Regions from separate parts of the Rahnella sp. AN3-3W3 genome, predicted to be linked through region 1. Evidence: predicted binding sites of a transcription regulator. Region 1 holds the regulator's gene; each other region holds the start of a gene.

The links. Region 1 encodes PurR, which represses purine synthesis genes. Its sites were predicted from a motif close to CANGCAAACGTTTGCNTG; they were not measured.
Region 2: a site for PurR is predicted at 2,784-2,801, ahead of rbsD (D-ribose pyranase). Genes of this name have one in related genera too.
Region 3: a site for PurR is predicted at 1,433-1,450, ahead of purE (5-(carboxyamino)imidazole ribonucleotide mutase). Genes of this name have one in related genera too.

The regions. Positions count from the first base shown of each region.
Region 1 is NZ_JYDG01000020.1:38,955-42,813, forward strand. It holds gene UC15_RS07830 (C40 family peptidase) at 264-1,169, shown strand; gene UC15_RS26240 (YnhF family membrane protein) at 1,345-1,506, opposite strand; gene purR (HTH-type transcriptional repressor PurR) at 1,769-2,794, shown strand; gene punR (DNA-binding transcriptional activator PunR) at 2,845-3,750, opposite strand.
Region 2 is NZ_JYDG01000100.1:4,115-7,973, forward strand. It holds gene rbsC (ribose ABC transporter permease) at 1-832, opposite strand, end outside; gene rbsA (ribose ABC transporter ATP-binding protein RbsA) at 839-2,344, opposite strand; gene rbsD (D-ribose pyranase) at 2,352-2,771, opposite strand; gene kup (low affinity potassium transporter Kup) at 2,987-3,859, opposite strand, start outside.
Region 3 is NZ_JYDG01000013.1:124,338-128,196, reverse strand. It holds gene lpxH (UDP-2,3-diacylglucosamine diphosphatase) at 1-722, shown strand, start outside; gene UC15_RS05880 (tRNA-(ms[2]io[6]A)-hydroxylase) at 706-1,338, opposite strand; gene purE (5-(carboxyamino)imidazole ribonucleotide mutase) at 1,519-2,028, shown strand; gene purK (5-(carboxyamino)imidazole ribonucleotide synthase) at 2,025-3,089, shown strand; gene ybbP (putative ABC transporter permease subunit YbbP) at 3,235-3,859, opposite strand, start outside.

The sequences.
Region 1 (3,859 bases):
AAGATTCATCGAGAATAACATTTTTGCCGTTCGACGATAATGTCAGATTTGCAAAATCGTATTCTTTATCTCAAATATTAAGCTGATGAAAAATGGTTATTTTTTTTACTTAAAATGGCGCTTATTTCGACATAAAAAAAGCTATTAACTTTTTCTCACAATATGATCTAGAATCGAGTCAATTCGTGCTTTTTTGTCGGGTTCTTTTAAGCAATACTCTGACATCCCTGATGTTTAACCCAACCACTCATGGTAACGAAGCTATGCGCTTACTGTTCACGCTTTTTGTGCTGCTCTTTACCCAGCTGTTTCTTAATATGGCTCATGCATCGCCACAGACCCGCGTCTCTGCCGATCAGCGGAAGAGCCATGTTAATTCCGTGACGCCGGAAGAACGGCGAAAGCGAAAGACAGTGGCGGCGAAAACCAGTAAAAAAACAAAAGTCGCACCGGTGACAGAGAAAAAGACTCAGGAAAAAGCATCAAAATCGAAGAAGGTCAGCAGCACCGAACTGGTCAAACGCAAGACAACTTCTGAGAAAAGCGTAAAAACGACCCGGGCCGAAAGCAAAAAAGAAAAAACACTCAGGACAACGCGGGCCGAGAAAAAGACAGAAAAAGCCACTAAATCACGAGCGCTTGCCAAAAACAGCAGTGAAAAAATCAGCAAGAAAGAAGCGTATGGCCGACACCGTAAAGGTAAAAAATTACGCGAAGAAGACACCAAACCTATTACGCTGAGTGCGACACATAAAAAACGCTATCAGCATGCACAACAAACGGCGATGACTAAGCTGATGCACCAGGTCGGCAAACCTTATCGCTGGGGAGGAACTTCTCCGAATACCGGTTTTGATTGCAGCGGTCTGGTCTATTACGCTTACAAAGATTTGATCCGCATTAAAATGCCGCGCACGGCAAACGAGATGTACCACCTGCGCGATGCAGCGCCGGTGAAACGTGGCGAACTTGAAAGCGGTGATCTGGTGTTCTTCAGAATCAACAACCGCGGCGCAGCGGATCATGTGGGTGTTTATGTTGGCAACGGCAAATTTATCCAGTCGCCAAGAACCGGTGAAGACATCAAAATCACCTCACTGGGCGACGATTACTGGCAAGACCACTATGTTGGCGCGCGTCGGGTGATGACCCCAAAAACAATCCGATAATAAACAATTCGTTAAGTCTGAGGTTTCGCTAATCAGCCATTGAATAGCACTTAACGAAGAGTTTCTGCAGGGAAGAGTATCGGCGGTAACGGTCACTGCGTAAAATTGAAAAGGGCGATTCCTGTGAAAGGTATCGCCCTTTTTTGTTGCGTCTCACTACTGTCTTAGTGCCAGATTAGTTCATCACTGCCGTGAAGCTGAAAGCGATAATCATGAGCAAAGCGCATACCGTGGTGATCAACGATAATTTCAGGTTGCTGTCCATCAAACCCCCTTTCGGATCAAGTTGTGGCGTTTCTTTTAGCCACACTAAATGTGTGCCAACGCATTTTCGCATAATTCACTTTTAAAATCTTCTGCTGAATGACAATGCGAACATGACAATTTTACTTCCACTTTCATGCATTATAAGAGAAAATTGTCGGTTAACACGCCTGTGTGCCGGTCGATTTCACCCGAGAGCATTTCACGCCTCATTCTGAAGAATCCACCCAATGATTACACTGCCCTTTTAGATGTCCGCAGTGTAATCAACGCAAGCAAACGATTAACATAATGCTAACGTGCTGAAGCACGGAAGTTCAGGAGTCATTCTTTACATGGCAACGATTAAAGATGTCGCAAAGCGCGCTGGCGTTTCCACTACAACCGTGTCGCACGTCATCAATAAAACACGTTTCGTCGCCGAAGAAACCAGGGAAGCGGTGCTGCTTGCCATTAAAGAGCTACATTATTCTCCGAGCGCCGTAGCCCGTAGTCTTAAAGTGAATAACACCAAGACGATTGGTCTGCTGGCAACCTCCAGTGAAGCGCCCTATTTCGCCGAGGTGATTGAAGCCGTCGAGAACAGCTGCTTCTCCAAAGGCTATACGCTGATCTTGTGTAACTCGCACAATAATCTGGAAAAACAACAGGCCTATCTGCAAATGCTGGCGCAAAAACGCGTCGATGGTCTGCTGGTGATGTGCGCAGAATACCCTGACGAATTACTCAATATGCTTGAAGAGTATCGTTCGATTCCGATGGTGGTGATGGACTGGGGCGAAGCGCGTAAAAACTTCACCGACAGCATTATCGATAATGCTTTCGAAGGCGGTTATATGGCCGGACGCTATCTGATCGAACGAGGGCATCGTGATATTGGCGTGATCCCGGGACAGCTGGCGCGTAACACCGGCGGCGGTCGTTTCCAGGGTTTTGTCAAAGCGCTGACGGAAGCCAATATCCCGCTTCGTGAAGAATGGGTGGTTCAGGGCGATTTCGAGCCGGAGTCAGGTTATCAGGCGATGCATAAGATTCTGATGCAGAAACAACGCCCCACCGCCGTCTTTTGCGGGGGCGATGTCATGGCAATGGGCGCAATCTGCGCCGCTGATGAGCTCGGATTGCGCGTTCCGCAAGATATTTCGGTGATTGGCTACGATAACGTGCGTAATGCGCGGTACTTCTCTCCGGCACTGACGACCGTCCATCAGCCGAAAGAACGGTTGGGTGAGATGGCCTTTACTATGTTACTCGACCGCATCGTCAGCAAACGTGAAGAATCACAGACCATCGAGGTGCATCCGAAACTGGTTGAGCGTCGTTCGGTGGCCGATGGCCCGTACCGTGACTATCGCCGTTAATGTTTGCCTTTAATCTTTTATAACGCCTGCTTTTGCAGGCGTTTTATTTCTCAGTCCCGCAACCATTCACGGTTCATCGTTTCTGTATCACCCATATACTCCAGCAACCACGCCAGTGAAGGTGACGGATTACTCTGGTCCCACGTGAGGCAACACGGGCTGTCAGGGAAGATATTCTCCAGCGCCAGAACCTGCAAGGTCTGCTGCTCAATGCGATGGCTCACGCGATGTACCGGCATCATTCCCACACATAAACCTTCACTCAGACATTCAAGCGCGCAGGTCCAGTCCGGCACAACCAGACGCCGTTGGTTATCAAGCGTCCAGGTATCACGCTTGGGCAACGTCCGCGAGGTATCTTCAAGACATAATGCGGGATAAGGCCTGAGCTGGTCATCACTGAGCGCACCCGGTAACTGCGCCAGCGGATGCTGCGAGCTGACCACGCAGTGCCAGTCCATAAACCCCATATCGCGAAAACTGAAACGTCCACCAACCGGTATCGCACGCGTCGCACCGATTGCCACATCAGCACGTCCGTCAACCAGTGCGTCCCACACACCATTAAACACTTCGGAATGAATAATCAGTTCCGTGTCAGGAAAATGACGATAGAAATCCAGCACCAGTCGCCGGGTTCTTGCCGGTTTAACGATTCTGTCGACAGCAATACGTAACTCGCCCCGCCAGCCGTTGGCAACCTGCTGACACTGGCGTCGTGTAGCTATCATTTTTTTTATCAGAACCCGCGCTTCATCCACGAAAACTTTGCCCGCTGGCGTTAAAACGACGTCACGGTGTCGACGTTCAAACAAGGGCACCGCCAGCCATTGTTCGAGCTGACGAACGGTGTAGCTGATGGCAGAAGGCACCCGATGTAGATCCTGTGCCGCCGCACTGAAGCTTCCGGTTCTTGCCACCGCATCAACGACTTCCAGAGCGTATTCTGACCACATACTTTAGCCTTCAATATTTTTGATAGCAGAGTGCAAATATTAACGTTTCACAACGCTGTTATCAAAGCGTTAAAATCTGCCTCCGAACAGATCCCTGCATCAAATCATC
Region 2 (3,859 bases), on a different contig from region 1:
CGACAATGCGTCCTTTACCCCCGGACAGGCTGGTTCCCCCTAATACCACTGCGGCAATCGCATCCAGCTCGTAACCTGTACCGGCGTTAGGCTGCGCAGAAGACAGGCGCGCCACTTCGATGATACTGGCCAGAGCCGCCAACAAACCACACAGGGAGTAGACGATAATTTTAACTTTATCGACGCTGATACCTGACAAACGCGTCGCAGATTCGTTACCGCCCAGCGCGTAGATATAACGTCCTAATCGGGTGTGATGGAGCATGTACCAGGCCGCAATAAACACCACCGCCATCAGCCAGACCGGCGTCGGGATGCCCAGCGGGCGGCCAATACCAAACCAGCCAAAGACATCGGCAACATCATTAAAACCCGTGCTGATCGGGCTGCCGTTGGTGTACACCATCGTGATACCGCGCAGCAGCAACATCATGACCAGCGTGGCGATAAACGCCTGCACTTTGCCTTTGGCGACAATCACCCCGGTCACCGCACCGACGGCGGCACCGAGCGCCAGCGCGCCAGCCACCGCGACTAATGCATTCACTTCCAGCCCGACAATCGAGGCTGCCACCGCGCCGGTCAGCGCCAGCAGAGAACCGACGGATAAATCGATACCCGAGGTGAGGATCACCAGCGTCATGCCGACCGCCATAATGGCGTTGACCGACGTCTGCTGAAGAATGTTAAACAGGTTATTGAGCGTGAAGAAATTTGGGCTCATGGAAGAAACCACGGCAATCAACACCAGCAGCGCAATCAGAGACTTTTGCTCCAACAACCACTCTTTACTGATCCAGCGCTTCTTGGCTGGCAATGTCTGAGAACTCATATCTGATTACTCCTGCGTCACGCCGTATTGCTTGCCGACAGCGGCTGCCATCAACACTTCTTGCGTAGCCTGTTCTATCGGGAATTCACCGCTTAAATGACCTTCATGCATCACCAAAACACGGTCACTCATGCCGATCACTTCCGGCATTTCTGAGGAAACCAGGATGATGCTTAGCCCTTCGCGCTTGAACTGGTTTATAAGCTGGTAAATCTCTTTTTTGGCACCGACGTCAACGCCACGCGTCGGTTCGTCGAGGATCAGGACTTTTGGCCGCGTCATCAATCCGCGGGCAATCGCCACTTTTTGCTGATTACCACCGGAAAGCAGGCCGATTGTCTGCATCATCGACGGCGTTTTAATATTGAAGAGACGGATAAAGTCGCCGACAGCCTGCTGTTCTTCCGCATGCCTGAGACGTCCGCCACCATGGCTGAAATAGCGCAGCGCAGTCAGTGACATATTTTCTTTCACTGACATACCAAGCACCAGGCCATCGCGCTTACGATCTTCAGAGATGTAAACGATGCCGTTTGCCAGTCCGTCCTGCGGTGAATGCGTGACCACTTCGCGTCCGTCAAGCGACACATAGCCACTTTTACGCGGCAATGCACCGTAGAGAATTTTCATCAGTTCAGTGCGGCCTGCGCCCATCAAACCGGAAATCCCCAGAATTTCGCCGCTGTGCAGATCAAAGCTAACGTTATCCACACCCGGACCGCTGACATCACGCACCTGCAGACGCAGCGCACCGCGCTGATGATTTATACGCGGATATTGTTCTTCGAGACGGCGGCCAACCATCATTTCAATCAGCGTGTCTTCTTCCAGCGAACTGACCGGACGCTCAGCGATAAACTGCCCGTCACGGAATACCGTCACGTCATCGCAGATTTCAAAGATTTCTTTCATGCGGTGGGAGATATACACCACGCCACAGCCTGCGGCTTTCAGCTCGCGGATCACGCTAAATAAAGAGGCGGTTTCGGTATCGGTCAGGGCGTCCGTGGGTTCATCCATGATGATGACTTTCGACTCAAAGCTCAGCACCTTGGCAATTTCGACCATTTGCTGATCGCCAATTGATAATTCGCCAACCAGACGATCACTTTTGTAGCGCAGGTTCAGGCGCGCCAGCAGTTTATCGGCTTCGGCATACATCTTTTTCCAGTTAATGCGGCCAAAACCGTTCACAAACTCACGGCCCAGAAAGATATTTTCAGCGATGGTCAGCTGAGGGATCAGATTCAGTTCCTGATGGATGATGCCAATTCCGGCTTCCTGAGAAGCTTTCGGGCCATTAAACGCCGTTTCCTTGCCCAGAAAATGTACTGAGCCGGCATCTTTCTGGTAGATGCCGGTCAGCACTTTCATCATGGTGGACTTGCCCGCGCCGTTTTCTCCCACCAGCGCCATCACACGTCCCGGATAGACGCTGAGCGCCGCGCCGGAAAGTGCTTTAACGCCGGGAAAGGCTTTATCAATGCCTGTCAGTTGCAGCAAAGGTTGCATAAAGGCCTCAGAAGGTTACGCCGGCACACAGAATAACGTTCGCGTAAGGCGAACATTCCCCGCTGCGGATCACAGCCCGACTTTTTTCGCTTTGCGCTTTGAATGCCTCATGACTGACGTAATCCAAAGCAATGGTGTTTCCCTGGTGTTGTTCGAGTTGTGTCAATTGGGCGAGCAATGCTTCATGGAGTTGAGGATTTTTAGTGAGGATTTCCTCGGCGAGGATAGCCCGCTCAACCTGCATCTCATGTGTCACTACCTCTAAGACTTGTAAAAAGGTGGGAACTCCCTGGGTCAGAGCCAGATCGATGCGTTGGCAAGCTGCTGGCACCGGAAGTCCGGCATCGCCAATAACCAGCTGATCGGTGTGACCTAACCGGGCAATAACATGTGAGATTTCGGCATTTAACAGCGTTGACTTCTTCATTGTGAACTCCTACAGCGAAACGTTTCGCTCACGGATGAGTTTATTAACTTCACCACGCATGGCAACGGACAAGTGATGGAATTGTGATCAGCGTCGAAACGTTTCGCTGAATGATTCAGAAACCGCACGGAAATTTGAGTTAGTCGTTTCAGAAAGGAGAAAGCGATAATAAAACAGGGCACCCGAAGGTGCCCTGTGACCGGCAGAAATTAGCGTTAAATTTCTACCTGCGTACCGAGTTCGATCACCCTGTTAGGCGGAATTTCAAACTGATCCGGTGCGCGTAAGGCGTTACGGCTGAGTGCCATAAAGAGCTTGCCACGGAAGTAGAGATACCACGGGCGTTTGGTCAGGATCAGCGATTCGTGCGACATAAAGAATGAGGTTTCCATCATCCGGCACGGCAGCCCTTCCAGACCACAGCGGTGGAAAACCTCTTCCACATTCGGCGTCTCTTTAAATCCGTAACTCGCGACCACACGCCAGAACGTCGGCGAAAGCTGTTCAATAGTGACGCGCCGGACGTTATGCACATAAGGTGCATCTTCGGTGCGTAACGTCAGCAGTACCACGCGTTCATGCAACACTTTGTTGTGCTTGAGGTTATGCAGCAAGGCAAACGGAATGACGTTGATGGCGCGGGACATATACACCGCGGTTCCCGGAACGCGAACCGGCGGGGATTTCTCCAGAGACGCAATCATCGCTTCAAGAGAGTTGCCGTGCTCGTTCATGCGGCGCATAAGGCGGAAACGCTCGCTTTTCCAGGTTGTCATGACGATAAACATGCACAGACCCAGCGTCAGCGGCAACCAGCCGCCGGAGAACAGTTTCGTGGCATTCGCCGCGAACAGCGGGATATCCATAAACAGCAGACCGATCAGCAAAAGCCCCACAAGGAACGGTTTCCAGTGCCAGTTTTTAAGCGCCACCGTACAGGAAAGAATACTGGTCAGCACCATCGTACCTGTCACAGCAATACCGTATGCCGCCGCCAGGTTGCTCGAATGCTCGAAGCTGGCGATAACGATAACCACCGCAAAATACAGCAGCCAGTTAATGGCCGGGATATAAATCTGACCCGCTTC
Region 3 (3,859 bases), on a different contig from region 1:
TGACCACGTTTTTTATCGCAGATATCCATCTTTGCGCACAGGAACCGGCAATCACTGCCGGTTTCCTTCGTTTTCTACGTGAAGATGCGCCACAGGCCGATGCTCTGTACATTCTCGGCGACCTTTTCGAAGCCTGGATTGGCGACGACGATCCGCAGCCACTTCACGCAGAAATCTCCGCCGCACTGAATCATTTGCACCAGCAAGGCGTGCCCTGCTTCTTTATTCACGGCAACCGCGATTTTCTGCTCGGCAGACGTTTCGCCCGCGACAGCCTGATGACGCTGCTGCCGGAGAAAAAAGTGCTCGAGCTGTACGGACGCCGCATCCTGATCCTGCACGGCGACACGCTGTGTACCGACGATGTCGCGTATCAAAACTTCCGCAAAAAAGTCCACAATCCGTTTATCCAGAAACTTTTCCTGATGCTGCCACTGAAATGGCGACTGGGTATTGCTGCCAGAATGCGCGCTAACAGTAAGGCGTCGAATCAGGGTAAATCACTGGAGATTATGGATGTGAACCCGCAGGCGGTGGTCAGCGAAATGCAGATGGCTGGCGTCGAGTGGATGATCCACGGCCATACCCATCGGCCAGCCATTCACGATGTCACGCTCGGAAACAAAACCGGCCATCGTGTGGTACTCGGCGCATGGCACGAAGAAGGTTCGATGGTGAAAGTCACCGCCGATAACGTCGAGCTGATCAGCTTCCCGTTTTAAGTCCGCAGACGGGTACACCGCTGTGGAAGCGGAACTGCTCGTCCGGGGTTAAGATCAGTTCCGCTTCAATCCTGCCAAACTCCTCTACCCGCTCACTAATATCCGTTCCGGCATATTGCTCTGCCAGCGCCAGATAATCGGCAAAATGCCGTGATTCAGAACGCAGCAGCGAAGTGTAAAAACGCGACAAGGTTTCATCGAGATGCGGCGCTATTTTGGCAAAACGCTCGCAAGAGCGCGCTTCGATGTATGCGCCGATGATCAGCCGGTCGACCAGAATATTCAGATCATCGTGATGGCGGGTATGTTTAATCATGCCGCTGGCGTAGCGCGATGGTGAAAGCTGGGTGTAGGTGATATTGCGTTTTTGCATGATTTCCACCACTTGTTCAAAGTGATGAAGTTCTTCACGCGCCAGACGCGCCGCACAAAATAGCAGTTCTGTGCGGTCCAGATATTTGGTCATCAGGCTCATCGCCGTCGCCGCCGCTTTCTTTTCACAGTTAGCGTGGTCAATCAGCATGACCGTCTGATTTTCCAGCGCCACATCCACCCACAGAGCGGGCGTTTCACAGTGAAGAAAATCATAAATCGGTGCCAGTAAAGCCTGCGTCATAAATCAGTTTCCACTCAAGTTTGTCTTTAATATATTGGTTTGGATTATACAAATCTGCCGCCAACTTCTCATCAAAAATGCGCCGTTTTCCGGCCACGCAACCGTTTTCCTCCCTCTCGGAGCGTGTTATCATTTGCGCCCTCGCAGTTTCTATTTCCGAATCACAGGAGCTTTAAAGACATGTCATCCAACGTTACCCCGGCAAAAATCGCCATCGTTATGGGGTCTAAAAGTGACTGGGCGACCATGCAGTTCGCCGCCGAAGTTCTCACAACGCTGAATATTCCTTTCCATGTCGATATCGTCTCCGCTCACCGCACACCGGATAAATTGTTCACTTTCGCTGAGCAGGCTTCTGCCAATGGCTTTGATGTGATCATCGCGGGTGCCGGTGGCGCAGCACATTTACCAGGCATGCTGGCGGCAAAAACGCTGGTGCCGGTACTCGGTGTTCCGGTTCAGAGTGCTGCCCTGAGTGGCATCGACAGTCTGTATTCCATCGTACAAATGCCACGTGGTATTCCGGTCGGTACGCTGGCGATCGGAAAAGCCGGTGCAGCTAACGCCGCTTTGCTGGCCGCACAAATTCTGGCGCTTCACGATGCTGAGATTGCTAAAAATCTGGCTGCATGGCGCACTGCACAAACTGACGAAGTGCTGAATAATCCCGATCCGCGGGAGGAAGCATGAAGCCGGTTTGCGTCCTTGGAAACGGTCAGTTAGGCCGGATGCTGCGTCAGGCTGGTGAACCGCTGGGCATCGCCGTGTATCCCGTCGGGCTTGATGCCGAACCGGAAGCCGTGCCATATCAGCAAAGCGTGATCACCGCTGAAATCGAACGCTGGCCGGAAACTGCACTGACCCGCGAACTGGCAACGCACAACGCGTTTGTTAACCGCGAGATTTTCCCACGCCTGGCTGACCGCCTGACGCAAAAACAGTTGCTCGACCAGCTCGGTCTGGCAACTGCGCCGTGGCAGTTGCTGGCTGATGCCGCCGAATGGCCGCAGGTTTTCTCTCAGCTTGGCGAACTGGCGATTGTTAAACGTCGCGTCGGCGGGTACGACGGCCGTGGTCAGTGGCGCTTACGTTCTGGCGAAGAAAAGACTCTGCCGCAGGATTGCTACGGCGAATGCATCGTTGAGCAGGGCATCAATTTTTCCGGCGAAGTTTCGCTGGTGGGCGCACGCGGTCACGACGGCAACACTGTGTTTTATCCGCTGACCCACAACCTGCATCAGGACGGCATTTTACGCACCAGCGTCGCATTGCCGCAGCCGGACGCAGCCCTGCAACAGCAGGCAGAAAGCATGCTGTCAGCCATTCTCAACGAACTGAATTATGTCGGCGTGATGGCGATGGAATGTTTCGTGGTCAGCGAAGGTTTGCTGATCAATGAGCTGGCTCCGCGCGTTCACAACAGCGGTCACTGGACGCAAAACGGCGCGTCCTACAGCCAGTTTGAGATGCATTTGCGCGCCATCCTTGGTCTGCCGCTGCCGAAACCGGTCGTCAGTACGCCGTCGGTGATGGTGAATCTGATTGGCACGGATGTGTCAGAAGATTGGCTGAGCCTGCCGCTGGTCAATCTGCACTGGTACGAGAAAGACGTGCGTCCGGGTCGTAAAGTCGGACACCTGAATCTCAACGACGCCAGCGCCAGCCTGCTGAAAGACACTCTCAACGCACTGGTCCCGATGCTGCCGTCAGAATACGCCAGCGGCATTGAATGGGCAGTTGAAAAGCTTTGATTTGAGCACCTCCTTCCCCTGCGAAGGGGAAGGTTGGGGTGGGGTATTAAGGTCAAAATCTCATAGTTAAAGTGTGCTTTGACAAACAGTTTGCCATTAAAACCCCCTCCCTGCCTCCCCCTTCGCAGGGGGAGGAGTTTAGAAACTACGCGTCGTATTGCCGGAATAATGCCCGCCCCCGCAACAACCGCACACCCAGCCAGCCACCGCAGACGGACAACAACACCGCGCTAACCACCGGCACCGCAATCCACATCAGGTAATTCGGTTCCCACGGGAAATCGAACACTTTGCGTTGCAGCAGCCACAGTGCGGCTTCCGCGCCAATCGCAGCAGCGATACCCGCCACCAGACCAAGCACGGCAAACTCACACCACAGCGTCCGGTGCAGCATTTTTTTGCTGGCCCCCAGCGTGCGGTAAACGATCAGCTCCTGACGGCGCTGACGCATACCGACCTGAATCTGCGCGATTAATAACAATCCACCACACAGCATCACCAGCAGAACCATCACTTCCAGCGCCCTGCTCACCTGCTGTAAGACCTGACCGACCTGCCGCAGGATAGAACCAATATCCAGCAAACTCAGCGTCGGGAACTGGCGGTTTAGCTGCGTAATGGTGCTGACATCCCCGTGATAACGGAAACTGGTCAGCCAGCTTTGCGGCTGTGCATCCAGCGCACCCGGCGGGAAGATGAAGTAGAAATTCGGCTTCAGGCTGTCCCAGTCCACTTTCCGCAGGCTGGTGATTTTGGCACTGAATTCCTGC